4 regions of the Clostridium sp. Marseille-Q7071 genome follow, and region 3 is predicted to be linked to each of the others. Evidence: riboswitches for the same ligand, from Rfam matches in the RefSeq annotation. Region 3 holds a riboswitch; each other region holds the start of a gene.
The links. Region 3 has a riboswitch for cobalamin ahead of ACWPW7_RS06530 (ABC transporter substrate-binding protein). Riboswitches for the same ligand answer to the same signal wherever they lie in the genome.
Positions count from the first base shown of each region.

Region 1 (7,910 bases), 2.6 Mb from region 3:
TTATGAAAAAAATAAACACAATAGAAGAAGCAATAGAAGATATCAGAAGTGGAAAAATCGTTCTAATTATCGATGACCCTGACAGAGAGAATGAAGGAGATTTAGTATGTGCAGCAGAATTTGCAACACAGGAAAATGTAAATTTTATGGCATGTTATGGAAAAGGATTAATATGTATGCCTATGAGTGCCAAGTTAACTAAGAAGCTTGGATTAGAGCAGATGGTAAACAATAATACAGATAATCATTCTACAGCTTTTACTGTTTCTATCGACCATGTAGATACCACTACAGGGATTTCTGCTTATGAAAGATCCATTACTGCTATAAAAGCGGTAGAAGATGATGCTAAGCCGGAAGATTTTAGACGTCCTGGTCATATGTTTCCTTTAGAGTCAAAAGATGGCGGCGTAATTGAAAGAAGGGGACACACGGAAGCAACTGTTGATTTGGTAAAGCTTGCAGGACTTAAAGAATGTGGATTATGCTGCGAAATTATGAGAGAAGATGGAATGATGATGCGTACCACAGAACTCTTGGAATTTGCAAAAGTACATAAATTAACGGTGATAACTATTGCAGATTTAGTATCTTATCGATTAAAAGAAGAAAGTGTTATAAAGAAGAGTGCAAAAGCAAAGCTACCTACCAAGTACGGCGAATTTACTATTTATGGTTATGAAAACACATTAAATGGAGAGGAGCATGTAGCTTTAGTAATGGGAGATGTGGCTGATGGAGAACCTGTTTTATGTCGTCTCCATTCTGAATGTTTAACTGGTGATATATTAGGCTCCCGTCGCTGTGACTGCGGTGAACAACTTGATACTGCTATGAAAGCTATTGCAAAAGAAGGAAGAGGAATTATTCTGTATATGCGTCAAGAGGGAAGAGGAATAGGACTTATCAATAAGTTAAAGGCCTATGAACTTCAAGAACATGGGTGTGATACGGTAGAGGCTAATATTAAGCTTGGTTTTCCAGAAGATTTAAGAGACTATGGAATTAGTGCTCAAATATTATATGATTTAGGAGCAACAGAACTTTTACTTTTAACAAATAATCCTAAAAAGATAACAGGACTAGCTGATTACGGTATTACTATAAAAAAGCGTGTTCCTATTCAAATTAATCCTAACAAAGATGATAGATTTTACCTTATGACTAAACAAATAAAGATGGAACATATGACAACTTATTAGTGTGATATGACGAAAGTATTCATGGTTAAGGGAAGAAAATTATAAAGAATAATTGGAGGAAAAGAAATGAGAAAATTGGAAGGAAATGTAGTAGCAAGCAATATAAAAGTAGGAGTTGTAGCAGCAAGATTCAATGAATTTATTGTATCAAAATTAATATCGGGAGCTCAGGATGCATTAATACGTCATGGAGTTAATGATGATGATATTACCCTTGCATGGGTTCCAGGAGCTTTTGAAATTCCATTAGTGGCACAAAAGATGGCGTCATCTGGAAAATATGATGCAGTTATTTGTCTTGGAGCAGTTATTAAAGGTTCTACTACCCATTATGACTATGTGTGTGCAGAGGTATCAAAAGGAATTGCTTCTATAGGGTTAGCAACAGGAATCCCTACGATTTTTGGAGTGCTTACAACAGATAACATTGAACAAGCTATTGAAAGAGCGGGTACAAAGGCTGGAAATAAAGGATATGATGCTGCTTGTACAGCAATTGAAATGGTTAATTTGATTAAAAATATTTAGTTTAAGTAGTGTTAATCAACCTATTTGATTAGGTTTTCATAAGGAAGAGGATTTCAGAGTATATTTTATAATACATTTTGAGTGTGTGATAAAGTTAGAGAAAAAATAGTTATATATAAAGTATATCCAAGAATTTTAATTATTTATTGAAGTGTGGAAATTAGGTTCATGAGCAATATCAATTATTGAATTTACTAGCAGATTTAATAAATTAACTAAAATTTTAAAAGACTTTACTTATCATAATTTTGCGTTATAGCATTGAAGTGAAAAATGTAATTAAATAGACAAAAAACCATACAATTTGGACTCTTAAGAATCTAAATTGTATGGTCTTTATCATGGAATATTAAAAAGTATTTGCTAAATGTAACCATAATGTGCTAAAATGATTTTGGAAAATTGAATATATTGAAAATAGGTTTGATAGATATTTTAATATCTATTAATTAAAAGGGAAGTGGGTTTGAATCCCACGCGGTCCCGCCACTGTAATAGATGAGTTCCTGCAATTGCGCCACTGGGAAACTGGGAAGGCTGCAGGAATGTTGATGCTTAAGCCAGAAGACCTGCCTGTTTTAGTATACTAATAACTCTACGAGCGATGGGGGGGTATAAATGTTTGAAAAATATTTTTTTGGATAAATAGCCCTTTAACTGTTGTTAAAGGGCTATTATTTATGAAAAAATAATTTATTTTATAGGAGGTGAAAGGTTTTCTTAGAGAAAAAGGTTTGTATAATGCAAATAATGTGCGTTATCAATTAATAATATACATTTTAAAATGCACATAAAATTATATAAGAATGATAAAAATTTGAGAAATAGTTTTAATCACATTACAATTATCGGAAAATTTCAAATTACCGAACTAATTTAGGAGGAATACTTATGAAAAAAGTATTTAGTATTATATTAACTTTATTAATGATTATAAGTTTAGGGGGCTGCTCACAAGGAGATGGGAAAAGTGAGTCTGCAGAAAGTAAGGTTATTGAGGTAGAAGATATTAACGGAGATAAAATTGTTTTAGAAAAACCAGCAGAAAAAATATTTTTAGGGTTTTATATAGAAAATTATCTTGCTGTATCTGGAGATTTTAAGTTAGATAGAATCGTTGCCATATCAAAAGGAGAAACAAAAGATTTAATGAATGCAATGTGGACTAAATATGCAGAAGCAATTCCAAATTTAGAAGGCTGTATAGATACAGGTTCAATTTATTTAGATAGTTTCAGTATGGAAAAGCTAATTGATGCCAAACCAGATTTAGTAATTCTTGCACCTTATCAAGCAAAAAAATTAGGAGATGGTATTAACACAATTAAAAATCTTGGAATACCTATAGCAGTAGTTGATTACAATTCATTTACTTTAGAAAAACATATAAAGAGCACAGAAATACTTGGTAAGCTTCTTGGAACAGAAGAAAGAGCAAAAGAACTTATAGAAAACTATAAAAAACAGACAGAAGATGTTGAAAATAAGTTAAAAGAAATACCAGAAAGTGAATTTAAATCTGTTTATTTTGAGCTTGCAAGCCAAGGACCAGAAACCTATGGAAATTCTTATGGAGATTCTCTATGGGGAAATATACTTAAAACTGCAAAATGCAACAACATAGCACAGGGAAAAATTACAGACTATGGACCATTAAATCCTGAGTATGTTATTTCTAGCAATCCACAGCTTATAATTTTTTCTGGACAAACCAATTCTAAAGATCAAGGTAAACAAAGATTTGAAATGGGATTTGATGTTAAAAAAGAAAGAGCTTTAGAAACAATGAATATGTATTTGAAAAGACCAGGTTGGGAGAATTTAAATGCAGTGAAGGATAAAGAAATATATGGTGTTGACCACAGTGGACTTAGAACACTTTATGACTACGTATATCTTCAATATATTGCGAAAGTTATTCACCCAGAAAAGTTTACAGATGTAGATCCATTAGCAAACCTAAATGAGTTCTATGCAAAGTATTTACCTGTAAAACCAGAGGGTACTTTTATGATAAAGGAGGAATAGATAATGACAAATAAAAAAGAAGCACTAGAAGATTTAAATAATGGAGAGCATATATACAAAAATATCAATCAAAAAAGACTTCTTTTATTTGTTATTGTAATTTCATTATTAGCTGTATTTTGTATCATAGATTTAGCTGTTGGACCATCTGGTATGTCCTTATCTGATGTAATAAGTACATTGTTACAAGGACCAAAGAACAAAAGTGTACATTCAGCTGTGATGTGGTCTATAAGACTGCCAATGACCCTCACATGTGTATTTGTTGGAGCTTCATTAGGTCTTGCAGGGTCTCATATGCAGACAATACTTAATAATCCTTTAGCAAGTCCATATACTCTTGGCATTTCTTCAGCAGCAGGGTTTGGAGCTTCACTTGCTATTTTAACAGGGTTTACTATTGGAAATATAGGTTGGCTTTCTATACCGCTGATGGCATTTTTATTTTCATTTATATCTAGTATGTGTATTTACTTTATAGGAAAAAATAAAGGGATGAAATCTATAACAATGATATTAACAGGGATTGTTATTCACTTTTTATTTCAGGCACTGCAATCCTTAGTTCAATATATGTCTGCACCAGAAGTATCTCAACAAATTGTATTTTGGATGTTTGGAAGTTTACTAAAATCTACTTGGGTTGGTGTTTTTGTTACAATGTCAATTTTTATTATATGCCTTTTATTAACCACAACAGTAGTGTGGAAAATAACCGCATTATCTGCTGGTGAAGAAAGAGCAAGAAGCCTTGGAATAGATGTAGACAAGCTAAAACTAAAAGTATTTACAATCGCAACCTTACTAACAACTGGGGCAGTTTCTTTTATAGGACCTATTGGATTTATAGGATTGATTTCTCCTCACTTTGCTAGATTATCAGTTGGAGAAGATCAAAGATATTTATCTCCTGTTTCTGCCATGTTTGGCGCTCTTATTATGGTTGTTGCTTCTATAATATCTAAAATAATAAAGCCAGGTGCCTTAATACCAATAGGAATTGTTACATCTATCGTTGGTGTACCATTCTTATTATTTTTATTACTATCGAAAGGAGCAGAATAATGAGTTTTATTACAGCAGAAAAAGTTTCAGTTAAGTTTAAAAATAAAGAAGTACTAAAAGATATTACCGCTACCTTTCACGAGGGAGAAATAACTTCTATTATCGGCCCAAATGGTACAGGAAAGACTACATTTATAAAGGCTATGTCAAAAATGATCAATTATGAAGGAACCATACATATGGACAGAAATCCAAAGGAAAAAATTCCTATAGAGAAAATGGCCTATGTTCCACAGATGAGTAATAGTAACTCTAATTTAACTGTATTTGAAATGGTATTGCTTGGACATATGAAGGATCTAAGATGGAAGATTTCTAAAGATAAGCTAGAAGAAACAAATAAAATATTAAAGAAAATAAATTTAAGTCATCTAAGCTATAATAAGTTTTCTAGTTTAAGTGGTGGAGAAAAACAACTTGTGATTATGGCACAAGCTTTAGTTTCAAAGCCAAAGATATTACTATTAGATGAACCAACCAGTGCGTTAGATATAAGGCATCAATTACAGGTTTTAGATCTAGCAAGAGAATACACCACAGAAAACAATGCTATTACTATTATAGTAATCCATGATTTAGCGTTATCTACAAGATACAGTGATAAGTTTATACTACTTAGCGAAGGATATGTGGCTAAAGAAGGAAAGCCGGAAGAAGTGTTAGATCCATTACTATTAAAAGAGGTATATAAAGTAGAAGTAGAGGTTTGTTGTACAAAGAAAGGTTATCTTAGTGTGACACCAATTAATTGCAGTTAGTATTGATATAACATTATTTTATTAATGTTTGAATATTAAAAGTATAAAGAGGTTGAGAGGTTAATGTATATGGAAAAACATAAATTTTTATTAGATTTAAAATTAATAAACGTGGATATTAATGAAATTATGAGTTTATGTAAGGAACATAGTGAATGTTTTATAGTTTTGAAAGATAAGCTTGATTACGTATGCGATTTTATATTAGATAGTTCTAACAATTTAAAATGGAGCAAATATGTATCAAAAGAAGACTATGATACTTTAGTGAAAGAAGTGAGAGAGGCTAATTCAAAGGCTTTAGGATGGGTTGAAAAATGTCAAGCTCGCAGCATATTAAATAATAACTTAGATTCATTTAAGTATTCTGATGAACTAAGGTTTGCAGTAGAAAATGAAATATTAGAATTTGATATAAATAATAAATCAAAAATTTTATTTATAGGTTCTGGGGCTATGCCTATAACAGCATTCACTATAAATGATGAAGTTAATTCTGAAGTAGTTTGTTTAGATGTGGATAATGAAGCACTTGAGCTATCAGAGAAGTTATCTGATAAGTATGGCATTAAAAATATATCATTTTCATCAGAAGATATAAGTAATTTTGATTTAAATAGTTTTAGCCATATTATAATAGCTTCTTTAGTTGAACCCAAATTAGATATGGCAAAATATTTATTAGAAAATATTGATGGTGATACAAAGGTTATTTTGAGATATGGAAATAAATTAAAAAGTATATTTAATTATCCTTTGGATATAAAAGAAATAAAGAACTGCCAAAAAACAATAATAAAAGATAATAAATATATTTATGAAAGTGTAGTTTTGGAGAAAACTTTATGATGAATAAAAATATGAGTAACAGTTTAAAAAACACACTAATAATAGGTTCTGGACCAGTAGCAATTAACATGATAATTAATTTATCTAAGGGATTTTCAGATGAAATTGGAATAGTTATTAGAAATAGTAGTAAGTCTATATGTTTTGTAGAAGAATTAAAAAACAACAATTTCACATTAAAAGGAAATGTAGCTAAAAAAGAATTAGCTATGATGGAAGGAAGTTATAGATTACAAAACTTATATATAGATTATTCTAACATAGAAGATATTTGGGAAACTATTATATTGTGTGTGCCTTGCGACTGTTATATAGAAGTGTTAGAAAAAGTGGATTTTAACAAACTAAAAAAAATCAAAACTATTATTTTAATGTCACCAGAATTTGGGTCAAGCATCTTGGTTTCTAATTATTTAAAATTGTATGCAAGAGATATTGAAATAATTAGTTTATCAAATTATTTTGGAGCTACAAAGTATACTTCTAAGGAATCTTTATTAGAAATAACAACAAAAGCTTTGAAGAAAAAGATATATATAGGTTCAACTTTTAAAAAGAGTTCTAAAATACTAGTTCTTAAAAGCTTTTTAAAAGAAATCGGAGTTATTTATGAAATATTAGATGAACCATTAGAAGTAGAAAGTAAGAACATAACTGTATTTGTGCATCCAGCTTTCTTGATTAATGATATTAGTTTAAATCAAGTATTTGATTATGATAAAACAAATAAATATGTGTACAAGCTATATCCTGAGGGACCAATAACAATGAAAACTATTGCCACCATGTGTTCTCTATGGAAAGAAATATCTAATGTATATAGTCATCTAAAAATTAAACCTATGAATCTTCTTAAGTTTTTAAATGATGATAATTATCCTGTGATGGAAGAATCTATATCCAGAGATGATATAGATAGCTTTACTCAATACAGTAAAATAAAACAGGAGTATTTACTCTATGTTAGATATTCTTCAATATTAATAGATCCTTTTTCTATTCCTGATAAAGAGGGCAAATATCTTGAGTTTTCAAAGGTTCCCTATCCTAAAATTTACAAAGATAGCTTAGGTAAATGGAATATACCTAGAATGCCCTTCGAGGACTATAGAAAGATTAAACTTTTATACAATATTGGGGCTATGCTAGATATAGAGATGAAAAATACAAAAGACCTAATATATGTGTTTGATATGCATTTGAATAGATTTATTAATGATAAAGGAAAAGAAAATATGAATAATCATATATTTAAAGATGATATCTTAAATAATGCAAAAATTATAGTTGAGGAGCGATTTAATGAAAGTAAATAAAGGTGTTATGTTAGCAATACTGTCTTCTTTTACATTTAGTATAATGAATGTTTTGGTGAAGTCTGTAAGTTCTAGAATACCATCTAATGAAATAGCATTTTTTAGAGGTATAATTGGAACAATATTAATATTAATTTTAATGAAAATTTCTAATGTAAAGTTTT
Region 1 covers NZ_CBCOPR010000001.1:4,015,147-4,023,056, reverse strand. The annotation lists gene ACWPW7_RS19115 (bifunctional 3,4-dihydroxy-2-butanone-4-phosphate synthase/GTP cyclohydrolase II) at 3-1,202, shown strand; gene ribH (6,7-dimethyl-8-ribityllumazine synthase) at 1,269-1,730, shown strand; cobalamin riboswitch at 2,133-2,321, shown strand; gene ACWPW7_RS19105 (ABC transporter substrate-binding protein) at 2,622-3,758, shown strand; gene ACWPW7_RS19100 (FecCD family ABC transporter permease) at 3,762-4,823, shown strand; gene ACWPW7_RS19095 (ABC transporter ATP-binding protein) at 4,823-5,581, shown strand; gene ACWPW7_RS19090 (nicotianamine synthase family protein) at 5,651-6,430, shown strand; gene ACWPW7_RS19085 (opine metallophore biosynthesis dehydrogenase) at 6,427-7,746, shown strand; gene ACWPW7_RS19080 (DMT family transporter) at 7,733-7,910, shown strand, end outside.
Region 1: it holds a riboswitch for cobalamin, as region 3 does, so the genes downstream of both, ACWPW7_RS19105 (ABC transporter substrate-binding protein) here and ACWPW7_RS06530 (ABC transporter substrate-binding protein) in region 3, are expected to answer to the same signal.

Region 2 (7,910 bases), 1.9 Mb from region 3:
TTCCCTGTATTTATAACTTTTAATTTAAAGGTTGTAAAACCACTTCTAGATTTTATAGCATTGTATAGTAATCTTGCTTCATCATCAATCAATAATATGTATCTTTCCATATTTTTAGCTATATCACAAATTTCTCTAAGACTCTTACTTTTGGAGAATAGATATAAAATATGGTCTAATGGTGTAGTTAAAGAAAGGTATGCAATACAAAGTCCACCAGAAAAACTTTTTAATAATATTAATAAAATATAATTTAAATCGTAAGTAAATATAAAAGTAATTGATGATAACAAAGCGAATATAAAGGCACCAAAAGAAAATTTTGAAACCATATTTATTGGATTATTGACCTTTATGTGAAGAAAAATAAAGATTATTATATTTAATATAATTGGTATTATAGTATTGGAAAATCCTAAGATAATAATGGGAAAAATACATAGGCATAACTTTTCAAAAGGATGCCTATGTATTTGACTACTTATTTTAGAATAAGCTATTATATTTTTGAGCACGATTTCTTCTTACCTATATAGAAGCCTACAAATCCTGCACCTATTGCTGCTTGAAGAGAGAATAGTAAACTTTCTATTTCAGAAGAAGGTGGTTCCCAAATACTACTAAACCAAGGTTCATAATCTTTATTTATTTCTGAAATTACTTCTTCCATTTGATCATCTCCGCCTACAAACTCACTAGTAGAACCATAGTAGGCAAGGGGAGCGATTACAAGAAAAATACAAATCAATACAAGTACAATATTTTTTCTTTTCATTTATACCATCTCCTCCAAAGCTAGTAGTTCATTCTTAGAATGTTTCTCAATAAATTCAAATATTAATACAGTAATAATACCTTCAATTATAGCTAATGGTAATTGAGTTATTGCAAAAATTGAAATGAATTTTGTGAAAGCATTTATAAAATTTCCTCCAGAGTGAGCAAGTCCCATCTGTACTGAAGTAATAACATAAGTGGATAAATCCCCTAAAACTGCTGCTAAAAAAATAGCTATTTTTTTATTTTTATTTTTAAATAATTTATATGTTAAAAATGCAACTATTGGTCCAATAATACCCATAGAAAATACATTTGCACCTAATGTTGTTAAACCACCATGAGCTAATAACAGAGCTTGAAATAGTAGCACTAGTGATGCTATTACCGTCATCGCAAAAGGTCCAAATAAAATTGCTCCAAGGGCAGTACCAGTAGCATGTGAACTACTTCCAGATACAGAAGGTAGTTTTAATGCAGATAAAACAAAGCAAAAGGCAGCGGTAAGTGCTAAAAGCATTTTTAAATCCTTATTATTATATGTTTTTTTATTAATTGCTCTAACCCCTAAGAAGAAGAATGGTGCGGATAAAATAAAGTAAACTATACACCAAAATGGACTTAGGAATCCTTCTGCAATATGCATTGCAAAAGCGCTATAAGGCATAACTATTGAAAGTATTAAACCTAGCAATAAAATATTTCTTTTTTTCATATTAAACCCTCCATCTTTTATAATAGCAATGCTTTAAAGATATTAGTTAGAATTTAATCTTAGTAAAAGATAAATATAATTACTTTAGTATATAATTATAAATTTAATAAGTTTTAAAGCACTGCTACAAATTGTAATAAAATAGATTAAAGGCCTTTAAAAATCTATATAAATCAATAGTTGATCAGACTATTGATTGGAATCAAAGCTTTTGAAAACATCTAAGAATTTGTCTATGTTTTCTTCAGTATGAGCTACTGATAAGAATAATGCCTCAAATTGAGATGGGGCAATATAGATACCATTTTTGAGCATATGCATATAAAATTTTGAAAATAATTTTGTATTACAAGTTTTAGCATCTTCATAGTTCTTTACTTCTTTTAAATCTGTAAAGAATATAGTCATCATAGCTCCACATCTATTTATAGTTATAGGAATATTTTTTTCACTAGCTATTTTAACCATTCCATCCTGAAGTTTTTTACCTAATTTTTCAAGATGTTCATAGTATTCTGGATGAGAATGTAGCTTTTGTACAGTTGCAAGTCCGGCAGCCATAACTATAGGATTTCCAGACATAGTTCCTGCTTGATAAACAGGTCCCATAGGTGAAAGATTTTCCATTATTTGCCTTTTGCCACCATAGGCGCCACAAGGAAGCCCACCACCCATTATTTTAGCGTAGGTAACTATATCAGGAGTTACATCATAAAGACTTTGAGCTCCTTTATAAGCAACCCTAAAACCACACATTACTTCATCAAATATTAATAAAGCACCATATTTTTTACATAGTGACTCCAATTCTTTCATAAATTCTTTAGTAGCTTTTATTACACCCATATTACCAGCGATAGGTTCTATAATAACACCAGCTATATCATCACCATATTTTTCAAAGATACTTTTTATGCTGTCAATATCATTGTAAGAAGCTATTAATGTATTTTTTATACTTTCTTGAGGTACACCAGCACTACCAGGAATACCTTCTGTCATTACTCCAGAACCAGCACTTACTAAAAATCCATCAAAATGTCCATGATAACATCCAGCAAATTTTATAATTTTATTCTTATTAGTGTATCCTCTTGCTAGTTTTACTGCACTCATAGTAGCCTCTGTACCAGAGTTAACCATTCTTATTAAATCTATATTATCTAAAGTTTCACATAAATGTTTTGCAAGTTGTAATTCTAAGTCTGTTGGTGCACCAAAGGCTATAGATTCTTCACAAGTTTGTTTTATTGCATTAATAACATTATTGTCATTGTGACCTAATATCATAGGGCCCCAAGCACCAATAAAATCAATATACTTGTTTCCATCTTCATCGAATATGTATGCACCATCACCTTTTTTTATCACAGGAGGCGTTATACCCATATCTTTTAAAGCTCTAACAGGACTATTAACTCCACCTGGTATGTATTTTTTTGATTCTTCAAAAATTTTAAAACTTCTTTCTGAATTCATTTTCTTCCTCCTTATTTAATTTATATCACAAAAGATTTTTTGTATTAATTTTAATGTTTCATCTCCATTACCTTTTAAGGTTTCCTCTTTTAAAACTTCAATGGCTCTATTTACATAAGCATTACTAGTACTTTTAATTAAAGTTTCAACTAATTTATCATTATCTTTTGTGTATTTTTTTTGAGTATAGGTTTTAAACCTGTTTTTATAAATGGAATTACCTTTATTTATCATATTAATGATATGAGGAGATAAGCCCCTAAGAGTTCTCCATTCATTATATTCTTCTATATACTTTTCAACTATATATCGATGATTATCCATTATAACTCTTCTTAATTTTTTATTTTCCTCATCAATTATATGAACTTTATCTATATCATATACTGTGACGTTTTTAAGTAGCTCTACATTTTTTTCAACATCCTTAGGAACTGCCAAATCAAATATTAATAGTTCTTTATCACTTGGAATTTCATCTTTAGTTATAATAGTATTAGGTGATGAAGTACAGCTTATTATTGTATCAACTAAATCATAATATTGCTTCCTACATTCCATAGAAATTATTTTTACTTTATCATTACAGGTTAATAATTCATCTTTTTTAATCTTTTCTACATTTCTTCCTACAATGTATATGTTATCGAAATTATTATCATTTCCTATTAAAGTTTTATAGCAAAGCTTTCCCATTACACCAAAGCCTATAATCATATAATTTCTTTTATTTCTTTTTATAGCTTCTTTCACAGCAATTGAAGATGCAGAAACAGGAATTTTATATAGGGTTGTAGCAGTTTTAAATTCCTTGCCGCAAGCTATGGCATTAGTAAAAAGTCTTTCTAAAATACCTTTTAAACTATTTGCTTTAACAGCAGCAAAATAAGCATCTTTAATCTGACCTAATATTTGATCTTCACCTAAAATTTTAGAATGAAAGCCACAACATAACTCCATTAAGTGTTTTATAGCAGCTTCACCTGTTGAGTGGAATATATATTTTTTATTATCTATATCCCAATTTAATATTGTAAAAATATTATTTATAATGTTTTCATCTACATTTTCAGAGGTAAAATAAACTTCTGTTCTATTACAAGTAGAAAGTATAACTACTTCATCACAAATTCCTCTTAATTTTAATAAGCTTTCTTCTAATACATTGCTAGCAATGCTAAAGCAACTTCGTGTTTCTATATCAACTTCTCTATTTAGCCCTATTAGTTGAATCATCCATTAATCATCTCCTAGCTTATGTACCTTTACCTAGTATATTTACACAAATATTACGCAAATAAAAAAACTCACAATAAGTGAGTTTGCATACTAAATCCTAATAGGTTATTTAAGTATCAACGCCACTTTCCTTCCCACCGAAGGCACAGCAAGTTGTTTATGGCAGGTCTCCTGACTCACGCATCAATCTCCTCTCACCTTCCCAAGCACAAGCTCAGTGGTCAAGATTCGTCTTCGTTACAGTAGCGGGGGCTGTAGTGGATTTTCACCACTTTCCCTATTATACTAATAATAGTACCATAAACTTAACATATTTCGTTGAGTTTAGTATATCACAAATACATTAAATTTTAAAGAATTTATTTTTAAAAAAATCTAGCTATTTAATTTTATCTTTAAATTATTGATGTATATAAAGCTATAGATAACTTTTTAATAAAGTTTTTAATTTGAGATTAAGCCAATTTCTTTAAAGATTGAGTAAAAATATTTTTTTCAAGCAGCATATCTATATATAATATAAGATGTACTACTCCTAAGTTTAATCTGTCTCTGAGAATAATTAACACTTATTGGTATGGCAACTAAAACTACTAAATTCAAAATTCACAGTTCACAATTCACGATTTCAGATATTTCTCAGTGGCAACTGAGAAATTTAGAATTGATTAACTGTAGCGGCGAACAGTGTTCGCCATATATTATTGAATAAATGTTAAACTATAAGACGTATTAAAAAGAACTGACGAACACCGTTCACATCTACAATAAAACACTAGCAATTGCATTGCTAATTAAAAGATCCATTAAAGAAATTATTTTAATCAAAAATAATTTCCACCTTAATTGTGCATTGTGCATTGTGCATTGTGAATTAAAATGCCATAGAGATATACATTAAATTTTAAGGTAGTTTATTTATAGAGTAATTTTAGAGGAAATTTTCATATATTGTTGAATAAATCTTGATAAAAGAATTTTAAGGAGAAAATAATTATGAAAACTTTAAAGAAGACAGTAGTAGTTGCTTTACTTATATTAATTTTCTTATACCTAGAAAATAATTCGATTGTTAAAAGTTATATAGAAATTGAACATAGCAAAATGGAAAATAATAACAAAATTAAAATAATACATTTATCTGATTTGCATTGTAAGAGCTTTGGTGAAAATCAAAAATATATTATAAATAAAATTAAAAAAGAGAAGCCAGATATTATAGCATTTACAGGTGATCTAATAGATAGTAGAAAATATGATGAGATACCTAGCTTAGAATTAATGAAAGAATTAGTTAAGATTTCACCAGTTTATTATGTAACTGGGAACCACGAATGGAGATACGGTAATGTAGATTATCTACAAAATAAATTAGAAGCTTTAGGAATAAAGGTTTTAAGAAATCATAAGGAGTTAATAAAGATAAATAATCAAAGTATAGAAATTATAGGAATAGAAGATCCGTTAAGTGGTTATGGACAAGATACTGAAGCCAATATTGTAGAAAATTATCTTATGCCTTTAATAAAAGAAGATAAGAATTTTAAACTGCTTTTAAGTCATAGGCCAGAAAAATTTAATATATATAGTAGTTTAAATATAGATTTAGCTTTAACTGGTCATGCACATGGAGGACAAATTAGACTCCCGCTAGTAGGTGGATTATTTGCTCCAATGCAAGGAATTTTCCCTAAATATACTAAAGGACTTTATAAAGAAAAGGATTCTTATATGATAGTAAATAGAGGGTTAGGTAATAGTTTATTTCCTCAACGCATATTTAATAGACCAGAAATTGTGGTTATAACATTAAAATCATCAGAAAGCAGAAATAATTAAGCAAACTAGGTACTATTTTTTATATACTAAAAATTAATATATAAAAAGCAATTTTAAAATTAAAAACTAGTAATAAAATTGCTAGTTTTTTAATGTAAGAAGTTATGGAAGCTTTAAGAAGAAATCAAGTATTGATTTTCTTCTTTTTTTAGGTGAAATTTTTCTTTCGATTATATGAAATTATAAAATCTTTATTTTAAGAAGGTGATATTTCACTTGACCACATGAAATATATGGTTTACCATATACATAGATTTACTATGCATAGTAAATCTATGTATTGGAGGTGGAATTATGAAAATTAGTAAAGAACTATTAAAAGGGAGCACGGTAATTTTAATTTTAAGTCTTTTAAAAGAAAAACCTATGTATGGTTATGAGATGATTAAGGAAATTGAAGAAAAGTCCAGTGGAATTTTTACTTTTAAAGAAGGTACCTTATATCCTATACTCCATAGTTTAGAGGGGGAAAATGCAGTTGAGGCTTATTGGGTTGAAAGTGATGAGGGAAGAAAAAGAAAATATTATAAGATTACTAAAGGTGGAATTAAACTTTTAAAAGAAAAAGAAGTGGAATGGAAAACCTTTAAAGGAGCAGTTGATAATCTTTTATACCAGGGGGTGTTGATGTAATGGATGGAGTTAACTCTTACTTAGAAGAAATTTGTAGTGTTATTAAATGTAAAGAAGTGCATGATGAAATAAAAGAAGAAATGAAAGGTCATATTGAAGAACTGTCCTTAGAATATATAGACAATGGATATGAAAAAGAAGAAGCCTACAAATTAGCTATAAGAGATATGGGAGATTCAGGAGAAATAGGTTTTAAGCTTAATAAGGTGTATGAGAAAAAAATAGAATATAAAACTTTGATTATTGCTATATTGTTAAGCTTATTCGGTCTTGGTTTTGAATTTATTTTAAATAATAAATTAAGTTTTTATAATCCTTCTCCAGTAAATCAAGTAATATATTTTATCATAGGAATAGGAGCATTTATAGGTATATATTATTTTGACTATAGAAAATTAGAGAAATATTCTTATTATATATTTATAGTTTCTGTAATCTTATCTTTTATTCAAGTAACATTAGGGGAATCAATGTGGGGAAGACCTAGCTTTAGAGTTATAAATTTTCGAATTGTAAATTTTGAAGTATTTATTTTGGTAGGATTTTTAATTTCTATTAGTGGAATTATTAAAGGCATTAATTTTAAAGAAAAAAAGCAAATACTCATTGCTATAGGAATTTTTATTCTAGGAAACTTTTCATTGTTTTATATAATGAATATAGTCAATAATCTTATTTTTACTGTTGCATTTATTATTTTACTTTTTCAAAACAGTCATAATAAATTTATACCTAGCGCTTTGGGGATAGGTACATTAGGAAGTATTATAGTACCAATCATAAGTCGTGAATATCGTAGAGCGAGGTTATTTGCATTTTTAAAATTCAAAAGTGATCCTTATGGTATGATGATTTCAAAAATATTATCATCTTCTCATATTATAGGGAAATTTGATACAAGTAAAATAGAGGGATTTGCTGGACATGGTACAGATCTTGTACTTACTGCAATAATATCTGCAATGGGGTGGATAGTAGCTTTAGCTATAATAGTATTAATTTTGACTTTTATAGTTATATTATTTAAAAATACTAAGATAATAAAAAATAGATATGGAAAAAATATAATGATAAGTATAACTACAGCATTTGGAATACAATTCGTCCTTAATATACTAATGTCAATGAATTTATCTCCAATTTTAATTGTTGCATTGCCTTTTATAGGGCACGGTGGATCATCTATGTTAAGCAATATGATAATGCTAGGCTTAATATCCAGTATATA
Region 2 covers NZ_CBCOPR010000001.1:3,280,947-3,288,856, reverse strand. The annotation lists gene ACWPW7_RS15595 (CbiQ family ECF transporter T component) at 1-515, opposite strand, end outside; gene ACWPW7_RS15590 (energy-coupling factor ABC transporter substrate-binding protein) at 500-775, opposite strand; gene ACWPW7_RS15585 (energy-coupling factor ABC transporter permease) at 776-1,492, opposite strand; gene hemL (glutamate-1-semialdehyde 2,1-aminomutase) at 1,682-2,971, opposite strand; gene hemA (glutamyl-tRNA reductase) at 2,987-4,207, opposite strand; cobalamin riboswitch at 4,355-4,527, opposite strand; gene ACWPW7_RS15570 (metallophosphoesterase) at 5,207-6,049, shown strand; gene ACWPW7_RS15565 (PadR family transcriptional regulator) at 6,344-6,682, shown strand; gene ACWPW7_RS15560 (FtsW/RodA/SpoVE family cell cycle protein) at 6,682-7,910, shown strand, end outside.
Region 2: it holds a riboswitch for cobalamin, as region 3 does, so the genes downstream of both, hemA (glutamyl-tRNA reductase) here and ACWPW7_RS06530 (ABC transporter substrate-binding protein) in region 3, are expected to answer to the same signal.

Region 3 (7,910 bases):
AGAGCTTTTCAGGTTTTTGCTCTTTAATTGGTTGTTCTTTAATTTTTTCGATTAAGAGTTTTTCAGGCTTTTGTTCTTTAATTGGTTGTTCTTTATCCTTTTCATTTAATAATTTTTCGTCTTCCTGTTCTTTTAGTAGCTGTTTTTTATTTTTTTCATTTAACTTAGCTTCTTTTTCATTTTTTTTCATTAGTTTCTTTTTATTTTTTTCATCTAGTTTCAGATTTTTTTCATTTAACTTTTCTTCTTTTCTTTGTTGTTTCATTATTTTATCTTCATTCTTTTTAGCCAATTTTAAATTTTTTTCATTTAGCTTATCTTCTTCTCTCTTTAATTTTCTTAGTTTTTCTTCAGTTTCTATAAGATCTTTTTCTATTTCAAGATTTGTTTTATCAATTATATTTTCAGAATTTTTTATTTGTTTATTAGCCATATTAATATTCCCTCCTAAAATTGTTTCACTAGTTTAAACTTCATATATTTTAAAAGTAATTAATGCATTTTAAATTATTTTTTCTACAGCATCCTTATCTGGTAAATTTTCCTTTTCTTGTTCTTTCATCAGTTTTTCTTCTCTTTTTTTATTTAATCTATCTTCTTTTTCGCTTTCTTTCATTAATTTCTTTTCGCTTTTTTCATCTAATTTTAGTTTTTTCTTATTTAACTTATCTTCTTTTATTTGTTGTTTCATTAGTTTATCTTCATTTTCTTTAGTTAATTTTGAATTTTCTTTATTTAAAGCGTCTTCTTTTCTTTTTAGCTCTGCTAGCTTTTCCTCAGTTTCTGCAAGTTCTTTTTCAAGTGCAAGTTTTTTATCAGTAAGTTTTTTCACAGAATCTTTTATCTCATTCATAATTATTTCATTTTCTTTATCTAATTTTAATTTTTTTCAGTTAGCTTAGCTTCTTTTCTTTCTTGATTACTTAATTTTTCCTGGTTTTTTTGGAAGCTTGTCCTATTTCTAGTTTTGTTTCATCAATTTTCATTTTTTCAGTACTCATAATATAATTTTCACTCCTCGTTATTTAAACAGTTTAAAATTTAGCACTTTAAAAGTAACTAACTCTACTGTAGTCTATTCAAATTCCTATTAAATGATAGTTAATTATAACCAGTAATTTACTGGAGATTATGTATTAATATATTAGTAAAAGAAAAAATAGCATTAATGAAAAACTATTAATGGATAATTATATAAATTAATAAAGATATATTAAAAAAACAATATTAAAATATAAAAACTTTATCTAAACTTATATAACTAAAATTATGATTTATGGATCAAACTCCAGGAATTAAAAAAGCCTCTATATTTAAAAAAATATAGAGACTTGGTAAATCAAAAAGATGTTTTCTAGATTTATATCTAAACATATTTCAATTTACTTACAACAACCAATATTAATATTTACTACATCAGTATAAATTTTTACTTTATCATTTTCTTTACAGAAAAAAGTATATTTTTTACTATTTTTATCCTTATCATTATCATGAGATTTATTTGAGTTACTCATTAAAATCACCACTATTAATTATATTAACAATTAATTTTAGAAGTAAAAATCTAATTATATAATAGTGTTTTTTACTAAGAGTTTCTACAACAATTAATATTAATATTTACTACATCAGTATAAACAACTATTTTACCACAATTGTCACTGCATTTTTTTTCAGGACGTTTATTGTTGCTATTGTTATTATTAGATTTTTTTTCAGTATTAACTTCTTGAGTATATTTATTATTTTCAGACATATTTAACACCTCGTATATCAGTTTTTTATTTTAATATAACTTTGAAATAATTATTTCAAATATATAAAGGCAAGAAATTAAGGTTATAAAGTTCAGTTAACAAAAGAAATGAAAGTTTTATATGAAATTCAAATCTATGGCAACTGTAAAGCTTAATTAGTATCTCTAATAATAATATAATAAAAATATTAAAAGATGTGATAGAAAAATTACATATTTGTCAATATATTTAAGGTATATGTAATTAATGCTATTATAAATATGTTTTTTTATTATTAAATATTGATTTATATTTAATAATAAAAAGTTTCTTGTAAAAAGTTAATAAGAAGAAAAAATTATATATAACTAATTTAATTTCAACATTTAGCAATGAAATTTTCTATGAAAACTATAAGTTAAAAAGTATAAAACAGCATACTTATAATATCCTTTTATATCAAAATATGTAGAAAATTAAATAGATATCACAAGAGATCATTTATGTACTAATATAATTTTATGGTGAAATTGTTGAAATATACAGAATAAACTGTTATAATGACTGAGGTAGTAAATATAAAATTAAATATTTCGTTTTGGGTACCTTAATAAGGTTTAATAGGGAAAGTGGTGAAAATCCACTGCAGCCCCCGCTACTGTAGACGGAGACAAAACCAAATCCACTGGAGCAATCTGGGAAGGATGGTGGAGAATGACCCGTGAGCCAGGAGACCTACCTAAATCAGTATATGGACTTCGGAGGGAAGTAAAACCATAGAATATAACAGATAAATAGTTGTAAATTTTATATTTTATAATTTTTACATGTTATGTTGTTTTTTATGTGATTACAATAGTATTATAAGCCTCCGTTTTACGGAGGCTTTATTTATTTACTAGGAAATTATACAAATCTTAGCCATCTTCAAAAATAATTAATTACTACTAAAATATGTTTTAAGTAATAAATAAAGGTCATAGTTTTCTTTTATTTAATAAAAATAATATGAAATAAAGTTTTAAATATTTATAAATTTACTTTGTTCTAAAATTTAATATTGTAACATTAGGTTTCTTAATAGAATTAATAGGGAAAGTGGTGAAAGCCCACTACAGCCCACGCTACTGTAAATAGGAAAAAGTCTTAATAACCACTGAAAGTATTTCGGGAAGGTAAGATGAAATAAATCTATAAGTCAGGAGACCTGCCTAATGGGTGACATAGTTTTCGATGGGAAAATATTTTGTTCTTCATAGTAAAGCATTTTAAATAAAATGTTTTACATTAAATTGCAAAAAACTCCTCTAGGAGTTTTTATTTATATATAAGATATCTTCAACAAAGTAACTAGTCATTATGTTGGAATATTTTACATTATATTGCACCCGCTAATTTTATTGTTAATATAAATAAACAATGAAATTGGTGCCCTTATATGATGGAAAATATTTACAATATCTTTGGCTAGTTATTTTCGTATGTTTTATGAAATTTTGCATTGAGGTAATCAATAAATGGGATGGTTATTTATTGAATTTTTAACTAGTTATTTTTTAAAGATATCTTAAAGAATTTTATATTATAGGGGGAAGACTTATGAATTTAAAATCTAAGAAAAAAAATAGTAAGTGCATTTTATTAATTATGCTAGTTACAGTTTTACTCGTAGTATTTACTGGATGCTCCAATAATACAGAGAAGGGTGATAAAGTTGAATTAATAATTGATAGTAATCATACTAAAAACACAGTTAGTACTAAAATTGAAAATGAAAAAGTTTACGTATCTTTGAAAGAAGCATTTGAATTTTTAGGTGGTAAATGCGACATAGAAGGAAATAATGCTAATATAACAAAGGATAAGGATACGGTAAAGGTGGATTCAACTAGTAAGGATGCTTATGTTAATTCAATTAAAGTAACAATGAGCGATATGCCTAAAGTTATAAATAAGGATATATATGTTCCAATTGATTTTTTAAATGAATCAATGGACGCCAGAGTTACTTACGATAAAGAGAATAAAACTTTAAACATAAGGACAGAAATGCCACTACTTTATACAAAATCATTTAGTGTACAATACCTTAAAGGTGGATTAAAAAAAGTAGTAGACGGAGATGAAAGAACTTTTATTTTAGTTCCAGATGGAAAAACTGTCCCAAAAGAGTATAAGAACGAAGTAGCAATAAAAACCCCAATAAAAAATGTTCTTACTGCATCCACAACCCAAGCTTGTCTATTAAGGCCGATAAATGAATTATCAAGTATATCTGGAGTTACAAGTGCTGCAGATCAATGGCAAATAGAAGAAGTGAAAAAAAATATAGAAAGTGGCAAAATAGCTTTTGTTGGTAATAGTAAGGCGCCAGATTATGAAAAGATTTCTTCATTAAAGCCTGAAATAGTGTTTGTATATTCAGGACCAGCTGGACAACAAGCTATGATGGAAAAACTTGATGAGTTAAAAATAAACTATGCTGTGGATAATGAATATCTTGAGGAAAGTCCTTTTGGTAGAGTTGAGTGGATGAAATTTCTTGCCGCATTCTATGATAAAGAAGAAGCAGCAGAAAAATACTTTAATAAGGCTATAGAGACAGTAAAAAAAGAAACAGAGAAAATTGCTAATATGGATAAACCTAAGATAGCATGGGGATTTATAAGTAAAGGAGAGGTGTATGTTCCAAAATCAGGCTCATATGTTGCAGAAATGATTAAAATGGCTGGTGGTGAATATATATTTGATGATTTAGGTGTAGGAAATGGCAAAATAAGTATTGAGGAATTTTATGCAAAATCAAAAGACGCAGATATACTTATCTATTCTTCAACGTCTCAGTGGAATCCAACTCTTAAATCTATAATTGAGCAAGCTCCAACTCTTGAAAAATTGGACGCAGTAAAAAATAAGAACGTTTGGTGCTTTCACCCAGATTATTGGCAGTCAACAGATAAGGTTGATGAGCTAATAATAGACCTTGTTAATATATTCCATAATCAAAAAGATAATAAGGAAATAAAACATTATATTAAATATGAATAGATAAATTTTTAATATTAGAAATGTGGGGAGGACTTATGGATTTTTTAAAAAAGATAAAAGCTAGGTATTATATAATTTTTTCCTTACTTATAATTAGTTTAATTTTAATTTTTGGATTTTGTATAGGATTTGGTTCTGTGAAAATAAAATTAGATGAAGTTTTTAATATATTATTTAATCATGCAGCTACTGACAGTACCTTTTATGATATTGTGTGGGATATAAGATTTCCTAGAGCTTTAGCGGCATTGATTAGTGGAGCAGCTCTTGCAGTATCTGGACTTTTACTTCAAATATTTTTTAAAAATCCAATAGTTGAACCATATGTGCTTGGAGTATCTTCAGGGGCTACTTTATGCGTAGGTCTTGTAATGTTAGGTGGAGTAAAATTTGGTTTTGAGAGTATATCTCCATTTTTATTATTTACTGCAGCACTTATAGGATCACTGCTAGTTATGCTAGTAGTGGTTCTATTTGCAGGTAGAGTAAAAAGTATAATAACTCTCCTTGTAATAGGATTGATGGTTGGATATCTTTGTAGTTCAGTTACAAGTATTTTAACTGCTTTTGCTGATAAAGAACGTCTTCAGGGCTTTACACTGTGGAGAATGGGGAGTTTTTCTGGCTTTACTTGGAGAAGTATAAAAGTATTAATGGCCATGGGAATTCCTACAATTCTATCTTCACTTTTTATAGTTAAACCTTTAAATGCTTTTTTATTAGGTGAAGAATATGCAAAAAGTATGGGAGTGAAAATAAAAGCATTTAGAATTACTATTGTTATTATATCAAGTATACTTGCATCAGTAGTAACCGCTTTTGCAGGCCCAGTGGCTTTCATTGGATTAGCAGTTCCACATATAACAAGACTTATTTTTAGAACATCTGATAATAAAGTTTTAATACCTGGAACAATTTTATTAGGCGGTGTTGTTACTTGTATTTGTGATCTTATAGCAAGAACAATATTCGCACCGGTAGAGCTTCCGATAAGTTCTGTAACATCAATTATTGGAGCTCCCATAGTTATATTCCTTATATTAAAAAGGAGGACATCACTATGACCATTTTAAAAACTGAAAATCTTTTTGCTGGTTATGGAAAGAAGTCAGTAGTTGAAAACATTAATATTAGTGGGATAAAAGGAGAGGTAGTGTGTTTTTTAGGTCCAAATGGTGCTGGTAAAACAACTATTTTAAGAACTTTATCAGGCTTGCTTGAGCCTGTTAAAGGAGAAGTATATATAAAAGAAGAAAAACTTTCAAATATAAGTAAAAAAGATTTATCAAAACAGTTAGCCGTTGTTTTGACAAAAAAATTTGAGGGTGGATTAATGACTTGTTATGAGGTTGTATCAATGGGAAGATATCCACATACTGGTTTTTTTGGGCGCTTGTCTGAAGCGGATACTGAAAAGGTTTTTGAGGCTTTAAAAACTGTAAATGCAGAAAAACTAGCAGAAAGATATTTTGATGAACTAAGTGATGGAGAAAAGCAAAAAATACTTGTTGCGAGGGCTTTAGTTCAAGAGCCGGAAGTTATTATTCTTGATGAACCTACCACTCATCTTGATATACGTCATAGATTAGAGCTCATTGATATTCTTAAGAAATTAAGCAAAGAAAAAGGAATTACCGTTATTTTATCATTACATGAAATTGATATTGCAATAAAGAGTTGTGATAAGGTAATTCTTGTAAAAGATAATAAAGTTTTAGCTTATGGTGTACCAGAGGATGTGGTAAATGAACATATAATTAAAAAATTATATGATATAAAAGATGCAAGCTTTAATAATTTACTTGGCTCAATAGAACTTTCGAATAAATTAAAACCACAAGTATTTGTTATTGGAGGAAGTGGATATGGTGCTCCTATATATAGAGCATTAACAAAACATAGTATTGGGGTATCAACAGGAATAATACATGAGAATGATATTGATTATGAAATAGCAAGAACCATAGGAGTTGACATACAAAGCGAAAAACCTTTTAAAGCTATAAATGACATTTCATTTGCAAAATCTTTAAGCATCATTGACAAAATAGATATAGTAATAGATTCGGGCTATCCAATAGGAGAGATAAATAAAAGAAATCTAGATTTAATTTATTATGCTTTAAATAAAGGGAAAAAAGTTTTTACACTAAGAGATAAATTTGAAAGTATTGAAATTTATGGAGATAAAAGCAAGAGATTAATACATTGTGACAATATAGCCAAAGTTATAGAGAACTTTTATAGCGTTAAGAAAGATAGATATTGCGAAAATGAAATTCCAAGGAGTGATTTATATTGATGATATACACATTATCTACAGGTGATAAAGTACATAAATATGATAAAAATATAGTTATTCAATTTAAAGATGATAGAAAGGTTCTAAGTACATCTCCTATAAATGGAGGATATAGAGAAGATCTAAAGACTGTTTTTAATCATGATGAGAATCCTGGAGCAGGTATAGCTTGCAAATTAAAGGCACCTACTTATAGTGAGCATATGTATTTAATAGTAGAACAATTGGGTTTGAATCCTAAAAAAACTGCAGGAATTTCTACTGCAGCGTCTATGGAAAATCTGTCTATTAAGAGTGAAAGCTTTGATGAGGTTACAGTAACAGCAATAGTTACAGGTGGGGTTGAAGTAAATGGTGGAAGAGTTGGAGATCCTGCTTCATATTATGAGAAAAATTGTAAAGTTGAAATGATAAAACATGGAACAATAAACATTATCTTAGTGATAGATGGAAATCTGCCACCTGAAACAATGACTAGAGCATTAGTAACCTGTACAGAAGCTAAAACTGCAGCACTTCAGGAACTGATGGCAGGAAGCAATTATTCAAGAGGAATTGCTACTGGATCTGGAACAGATGGAACTATTATTGTTTGTAATAGCAGATCAAAGATTAAATTAACAAATGCCGGCAAGCATTCCAAGTTAGGAGAATTAATTGGAGTTGCAGTAAAAAAGGCGGTAAAGGAAGCACTTTTTTTACAGACTGGATTATGTGCTGAAAGCCAACATAGTATGTTGAAAAGAGTGAAGAGATTTGGTATTGATGAAAACAAGATATGGAATAAGTATGAAGAAATATATTGTGAATATTTAAGTGAA
Region 3 covers NZ_CBCOPR010000001.1:1,383,348-1,391,257, forward strand. The annotation lists gene ACWPW7_RS06510 (hypothetical protein) at 1-433, opposite strand, end outside; gene ACWPW7_RS06515 (hypothetical protein) at 503-853, opposite strand; gene ACWPW7_RS06520 (hypothetical protein) at 1,383-1,517, opposite strand; gene ACWPW7_RS06525 (hypothetical protein) at 1,592-1,759, opposite strand; cobalamin riboswitch at 2,323-2,496, shown strand; cobalamin riboswitch at 2,793-2,968, shown strand; gene ACWPW7_RS06530 (ABC transporter substrate-binding protein) at 3,339-4,787, shown strand; gene ACWPW7_RS06535 (FecCD family ABC transporter permease) at 4,823-5,851, shown strand; gene ACWPW7_RS06540 (ABC transporter ATP-binding protein) at 5,848-7,089, shown strand; gene ACWPW7_RS06545 (adenosylcobinamide amidohydrolase) at 7,089-7,910, shown strand, end outside.

Region 4 (7,910 bases), 2.6 Mb from region 3:
TCGAACTTCAATGAAAGAGCTCTTCCCAACTTTAAAAAGGTGGAAGTAATATGAATATTATATCAGTAAATGAAAGTAATATAGATAAGGAACATATTTGCTGCGTTATTTCAGATAAAAAAGGTGAAAATTGTGTGTCGTCAAAAAAAGCATGGATGAAAGAACGCTTCAGAGACGGATTAATTTTTAAAAAAGCTGATGTTAGAGGCAAGGTTTTTATTGAATATATCCCTGCTGAAAAGGCTTGGAGTCCTGTAAACGCCGAAAATTATATGTTTATCAATTGTCTTTGGGTCTCAGGACAATATAAAGGACAAGGCATATCAAACCTGTTATTGCAAGAATGTATTGCTGATACAAAAAGACAAAATAAAGACGGAATTATCATTGTTACATCAAAGGAAAAAATGCCTTTTCTTTCTGACCCCAGGTATTTGAAGTATAAAGGCTTTGAGACTTGTGATACAGCACATCCTTATTTTGAATTGTTATGCTTAAATTTTAATAACAACAGTAAATTACCCACATTCAAGGATTGTGCCAAAGATGGCAAAATAGCTGATAAAGAAGGCGTAACCTTATATTATACAAATCAATGTCCATATACTGAAAAATATACTTCAGTACTAAAAGATATCGCAGATAAAAAAGCTATTCCTTTTAATCTGATTAAAATTAATACTCTCGAGAAAGCTCAAAATGCACCTACAGTTTGGACAACATATAGCATTTTTATAAATGGTAATTTTGTTACAAATGAAATTTTAACTGAAAAGAAATTTTTAAAATTAATAGATGAAAAATTTAATTAGATATTTTTTTGCAAAAAACTATCTTTACAAATTAAAAATGTTCCTATATTTATATATTAATCAAAGCACCAAGTCTCTTCTGTTAGGCATGGTGTTTTTTTATTTTATTAAGAGGACGTTTCATTATTATTCTCACATAAAGCAATATAATCATGAACCGTCCCTTAAATCCAAACTTTCTATTAGATTAAAAATTCTACTTTTCTTATAGATTTTCTTGCAGATATTATAGGAGTACCATAATTGTCAATATGAATACTTCCTTCAATACCATACACATCTTTTAGCATTTTTTCATTAATAACATCTTTTGGCGCACCTGAACTATATAGACCTCCTTTTCCATCCATTACAATAATATTATCAGCGTATTGTGCAGCAAGATTTAAATCATGGAATACAACTAAAATCATTAATTTCTTTTTTTCATGATGAGCCTTAGTAATTCACAAAATTCTAATTGCTTTTGCATATCAAGATTATTAGTAGGTTCATCCATTAATAATATTTCAGGTTCTTTAGCTAAAACTTGTGCAATATACACCATTTGTTTTTGGTATCCGCTTAGTTCTGTTAAATAACGAGAAGATAAGTTATCTATACATAGAGCTTCAAGTATATGCATTACAATATTTAAATCTTTATCATCCACTTTCCATGATAAGTTTTGTAATCTACCTAAAAGGACAGTTTCAAGCACTGTCAGCTGTGGTGTACCTTCTTCCTCTTGTGGGAGATATACCATGAAATTAGCTATATCACTTTGAGTATAGTCCGATAATAACTTTTTTTATAATAAACTTCCCCTTTAGGCTTCAGTAGTCCAAATATACATTTCATTAAAGTTGATTTTCCTGCTGCATTTGGTCCTACAATTGCATTTAATTCTGACTTTATCTGCAAAGAAATATTATTTAGAACCTTATTTTCCCTATATCCAAAGCTTAAATCCTTTATTTCAATCACATATAATTCCTCCCACCTTTAAAAATTAAAACTAGAAAAAAAGGAATTCCTATAAAAGATGTAACAATTCCTATAGGAATAATCACACCTGGAATAATGATTTTACTTACAGTAGAGGCTATGGACAAAATTAGTCCTCCTATTAATGCAGATATAGGTAGTAAAAATCTTTGTTCCTCTCCAACTAACATTCGCGCCAAATGTGGTGCCACTAATCCTATAAAGCCAATTGTGCCTACAAAACATATTGCTGTAGCTGAAAGCATTGAAATTAATACTATTGACATTCTTCTCATTTTCTGAACGTCCACCCCTAAACTTATTGCTTTGCTATCACTTAAACTTAAAGCTGTTAATTTCCATGCATTTTTTGTAAATATAATTAAACATAAAAATAATACAATTATTGTAATGAACAACTTTTCCCAAGTCGCTTTTGTTAAATCTCCAAAAGACCAAAACATAAACCCTTGTAATTCCTGTTCCGTTGCAATATATTGTAATACTGCTGTTAAAGCATTAAACATAAAACTTAAAGCTATTCCAAAGAGTACTATCGTACTCTTCCCAACATGCTTTTTTTGGTAAATAAGTACATTATAGTTGCTACAATCATAGTGCAGAAAAACGCATTTATAGGAATAGCAAGATTTGTAAACGAAGGTATAAATCTAACTCCTAAAATCATACCAGTTGCTGCACCAAAAGATGCAGCGGAAGATATTCCTAAAGTGTATGGACTTGCCATTGGATTCCTTAATATGGTTTGCATCTCACATCCACCTACAGCAAGAGCAGCTCCTACTACAATCCCCATCAATGCCATAGGTAATCTTATTCCCCATATAATAGTTTTCGTCATATCGTCTGGTGCTTTTCCTAATATAGTTCTAAATACCTCAGAAACGCTGAGACCTGATGATCCAATTAAGATATTAGCAAAAAATCCAACTATGATAGCAATAATTAAAAAAATTAATATTAGCTTTTTTTCTTTGCTAAGCTTTTATAAATATATATTGCTTCTTTATTTTGTGCAATCATGCCTTCCTCCATATCCTAACTTTATTTAAGTTGCGTTGACCAAACCCCATCATAATCAAAAACCATATATTTATCATAAAACTCTTTTAATGTTGCATCTGGATCAATATCTTCAAATTCTTTAGGATAATACCACTTAGCAAGTTGCATATTTGCATAGAAAGTTTCTAGGTTTAATGCTGTTGAATAAGATATAGCATATACTTTTTTATTTTTAACTGCTGATAAATTCTCCCATCCAGGTTGTTTTGCCACCATTTCCTGAAGATAAGTCTGAGCTTCTTCTTCATTTCCACCTAATCCTAAAGCATCACCACCCATTGTTATAACGTCAGGATCTCGCTTTAACAAATACTCCGGATCAATAGTTCCGCCATTTTCCAGTTTACCACTTGGTATATCATCTGCGATATCATGCCCTCCAGCATGCTTAGCAATTATTGCCCAACTCCAAAAAGATTTTGGAGTATCACCATGAAATGTTAGTTGATGAACAGTTGGTGCAGGAGTAGTTATATTTTCCAAACGCTTATTAACTAGTTCATATTTCTCACTAATAAAATCACATATTTCTTTTGCTCGTTCTTCTTTGCCTAAAACTTTACCAATAATTTCAATATTCTTTACTCTATCTTCTAATGGCTCAATATTATAACTTAAACAAACTACAGGTATTCCAACTTCTATAACTTTATCTAATGATTCCAAATTTTGATCAGACTTTTGATTAATTAATATTACTATATCAGGTTTTAGCGAAATAATTTTTTCAGCGTCATACCCACCGTTATTAGATATTTGAGGTAAATCTTTTAACTTAGGAAATTTTGCTCCATAAGTCTTATTAAATCCTTCAATTCCTCTATTACCACCTGATGTTGCAATAATCATGTCTGCCATTTCCTCTCCGCCAACAGCAAAAAGAGAATCAAACAGACTTCTGTTATTTACAACAATTCTTTTTACTGGTTTTTTAATGGTAACTTCTCTTCCTGCTATATCTGTAAAAGTAATTTCGGATTTAGATTGTGTATTAGTTTCTTTAGCTGAATCACATCCCACAAAACAACTAATAATCATAATAAAAGTTAAAAATATTATAAGTCTCTTTTTTTTCATTTTAATTCTCCCTTTGTCCCCTATTTGAATAAATATTAATATAAAATAAGAAAATCCTGTACTTTATAATGTGAAGTACAGGACTTTCTATTTAATAATAAAAATAACACTCCCTCCTCTGTCTCACGCAAAGTAAAGATATATAACAAGGCAGGTCTTCTGACTTAGCTTCATTGTAATAATTTATCTTCCCATACAATAATAGTACAGTGATCTTAATAATTATTACTCCACTTCACAGCGGCGGGACCGTTTAGGATTTTCACCTAATTCTCTATTATGTAAATATTTTTGTAATATTTACCACCTCAAAAAATATCCATATTTATAATTTTTTTACAAAATCTATTTTAGATTACCACAATTTTTGAAAAAGTTCAACAATTTTCTACATATTATGATAGTATATAACTAATTTTAATTTTTTCAGTATTTGGTTTTGATAATAGTTCAACATATACTTCATATAAATCCTTAATAATCTCTGGATTCAAAATGAATAAAGTTTGAATTGCTACGCTAAAACTCCTACAATAAATTAAAATTTTTTTTATGCTATTTTAAAAAATAAAAAACCTCCCATTAACAAATGAGAAGTTGATATAAACATATATTATGGTTGTATGCCAAAAAACCTTAATACACCTTATCTATCAACCGTAGAGTTATTAGTGTCCATTACAGGTATGTATTCTGACTCTGGTTCTTCAATCTTATAAACCTTCCCTCTAATAAGAAGTGGCATATCTTATAAAATCTCCCCAATACAGCGGCGGGACCGTACAGGATTTTCACCTGTTTCCATATTAAGCCTAATGAGGCACCTGAAATTTACAATATTAAATATTTACACACCTATTATAAGCATGTAAATTTTATTTGTCAATTTATCTATTATAGTATTCTAATCCACATTGCCAAAAAGTAAATTGATTTTCTACAATATAATTCCATAATACTTTTCTATTTTAAAAATTTATATTACTTCTTCATTCGTATAAACCTATAAGCATGTATATTAAACAAAACACGGGGTCCTTAAATTAGACCTCGTGTTTTCTTATTCTCTGCATGATAAAAGATTTATCTCTCAATAAATTTTATCAATTCCTTATTAAATTTTTCATGTTCTTCCCAGAATAATCCATGACCACTGTTTTCAAATGGCACAAGCTTAGAATTTTTGATTTCTTCCTTTTGTACAATAGCCAATGAAAACATACAAACTTTGTCATGAACACCATGAAGAATTAAAGTAGGAACATGTATTTTTCCGAGATCAGAAAACAAGCTCTCATCTCTAAGGGAAATTGCAAGTTTAGCTGTAGACCATCCTGCCGCCTGCAATCCTAATTGGAAAAACCAATCTGAGAAAGGTCCAGTTATATACTTAAAGAAAAACATATCTCCAAATTCCCGTAACATTTTAGGACGGTCATTATATGTTTCCTCAATTAGTTTAGTTACATCTTCCTTTGGTAATCCATAAGGGAAATTTGGACGTCTAGTAAAGCTTGGAGCTGCCGCAGCAAACAAAGCAAGTTTAGATACCCCATGCCCCTTATGACGAGCCATATATCTAATAGCAATTGCTCCTCCTACAGAATGACCAGCAAGTATAATATCTTGTAACTCAAGTGTTTCAATTACACAATGAACATCGTCAGCTAATCGATTGTAGTCATAGCCTTCCCATGGTTTATCTGAATTACCAAATCCTCTAATATCAATTCCAATGCATCTATATCCCATCTCTGGAAGTTTATTAAACTGATATTCAAACAAGTTATGATTTGCAGGCCAACCATGTATAAAGAGGATTATTTTCTCCCCCATTGGGTTAATATCCTCTACATAAATTCTTACCTCTGATTCTACTCTAATATAATATCCCACAGGAATTCCTCCATTAATAAAATTATCTCAGTAACATTTTATTCCTTTAATTTAAATAGGTGAATTATTTATCCATTTTCACCCAACTATCTTGATAACTAGATGAAAAATATACAAGTTCTAGCATTTTTTTCTAAAATCATATAGCTCCTTGAAAATTCTATTATACTAGAAAAAAATAGTAACACTGTATAGTAAAAATTAGAGATATAAAAATTAATTTTAAAGCCTTTATTATATTATACGAAGATTTAAAGTAGAGATTAATATGTCAAAAAATATAACTAGTATAGACATATAGAGGCAATATTTTCTTTTTTTCTACAAGTTTTACAGGTAATTTTTATGAATTTATCCCTATATTTGAATATTAGGTTATATTTTTATGATATAATTAAATCTTGAATGCATTCATTATTTTACCAGAGGGGAGATGATAAGAAATTCTTTAAAATTTTAAATTAAAATAAAAACTTTTAACAAAGTAACTGAAAAACAGGACAAAATTTGATAAGGCCAACTAATTAATTAGAGAGCCTGACATTTATTAGGGGGGATAAGTTGTGAAAAAGATTATATCTATTGTATTAACTTTTACATTAATGTTTTCAGTAACTCCAGTTGCATATGCTACAAATGATATTAAATCATCTACTAATATCATCAGTGAAGAAATGACTGCTATGAATAACCTTGGTCTAATTCAAGGCGATGAAAAAGGATTAACACCTGAATATGCAGCAAAACAACCTACAAGAATACAAGTTGCAACTATACTTTTAAGGTTAAATGGACTTGAAGATGAAGCTAAAAAATTTGAAGGAACAGAAAACTTTTCAGATTATAAATCAGTAAGTTCCATAGAAGAGAGAAATATACTTGCATATATAAAAGCAAATCCTAAAGCTTGCTTAATACAAGCTGATAAAGATAAATTTAACCCAAACAAATCTGTAAGTGAGGAAGAGTTTTATAAGATTGTTCTTCAGCTGTTAGGATATGAGCAAGGAAGCGATTTTACAAATAAAAATATAATAAAATTTTCAAAATCTATTGGTCTTAATCCTTCAGAAAAAAGTAAATTCACAAATGATGAATTTGCAAAAGCACTTAACGATTGTTTAAAAGCAAAGACAAAAAGTGGTCGTGAATATTTTGAAGTATTATTAGAATTTGGTTTTATGATGGATTTTAATAAAAATAAAGATGTACCAGAAATACTTGTATTTGACGGAAAGCCTCAACCTATATTTAAACATGATGAGGCTATTTATGAAAAAGTTTATGTGGAATCACCACAAGATACAGATCTTGATGGAAAGCGTGATTTACTTGAAGTATGGATAAAACGTCCTATTGAAACTGAAAAAGGAATGAAGGTTCCAGCAATATTTGAGGTAAGCCCTTATCGTCCTGGAACAAATGATGATCTTTATATCACTCATAATGTAGATAAAGATTTAACTGTAAGTCCACAAAGTAACATAACTTATGAAGATATAAAGTATAAACCAGTGGAAAAAACAATTCCTGCTCCAAGAAAAGTTTCAGGTAAAGCAGGAAACGGAAGAGTTGCGCCTTTTGAATTTGGTGGATGGTATAATTATTTCTTGCCTCGCGGATATGCAATAGTATTTTCTGGTGGTATAGGGACTTTAGGTTCTGATGGTGTTACAAGTACTGGTTCAGTAGATGAAACAATATCAACTATTGCTGTAATAGACTGGCTAAATGGAAGAACTAAAGCATTCACAAATAAAACTGACAATATAGAAGTATCTGCTGACTGGTGTACAGGAAGTGTAGGGATGTCAGGTACCTCATACTTAGGTACATTGTCTATAGCTGCAGCAACAACAGGAGTAGAAGGATTAAAAACAGTAGTTCCTGTAGCTGCAATAAGCAACTGGTACGATTATTATAGATCAAATGGTGTAACTTCTCCGGCTTTAGGTTGGCAAGGAGATGATGCTGACTTATTAGCAACATATTGTATGAGTAGAATGTTTGATCCTAAAGATTATTCTACAGTAAAAGAATTATTTGAAAAGAATATAAAGCAAATGCAAATTG
Region 4 covers NZ_CBCOPR010000001.1:3,953,717-3,961,626, forward strand. The annotation lists gene ACWPW7_RS18810 (zinc ribbon domain-containing protein) at 1-49, shown strand, start outside; gene ACWPW7_RS18815 (YoaP domain-containing protein) at 51-812, shown strand; gene ACWPW7_RS18820 (hypothetical protein) at 995-1,225, opposite strand; gene ACWPW7_RS18825 (ATP-binding cassette domain-containing protein) at 1,225-1,557, opposite strand; gene ACWPW7_RS18830 (ATP-binding cassette domain-containing protein) at 1,566-1,778, opposite strand; partial or broken gene ACWPW7_RS18835 (FecCD family ABC transporter permease) at 1,775-2,760, opposite strand; gene ACWPW7_RS18840 (ABC transporter substrate-binding protein) at 2,844-3,941, opposite strand; cobalamin riboswitch at 4,074-4,267, opposite strand; cobalamin riboswitch at 4,608-4,784, opposite strand; gene ACWPW7_RS18845 (alpha/beta fold hydrolase) at 5,025-5,837, opposite strand; gene ACWPW7_RS18850 (Xaa-Pro dipeptidyl-peptidase) at 6,401-7,910, shown strand, end outside.
Region 4: it holds a riboswitch for cobalamin, as region 3 does, so the genes downstream of both, ACWPW7_RS18840 (ABC transporter substrate-binding protein) here and ACWPW7_RS06530 (ABC transporter substrate-binding protein) in region 3, are expected to answer to the same signal.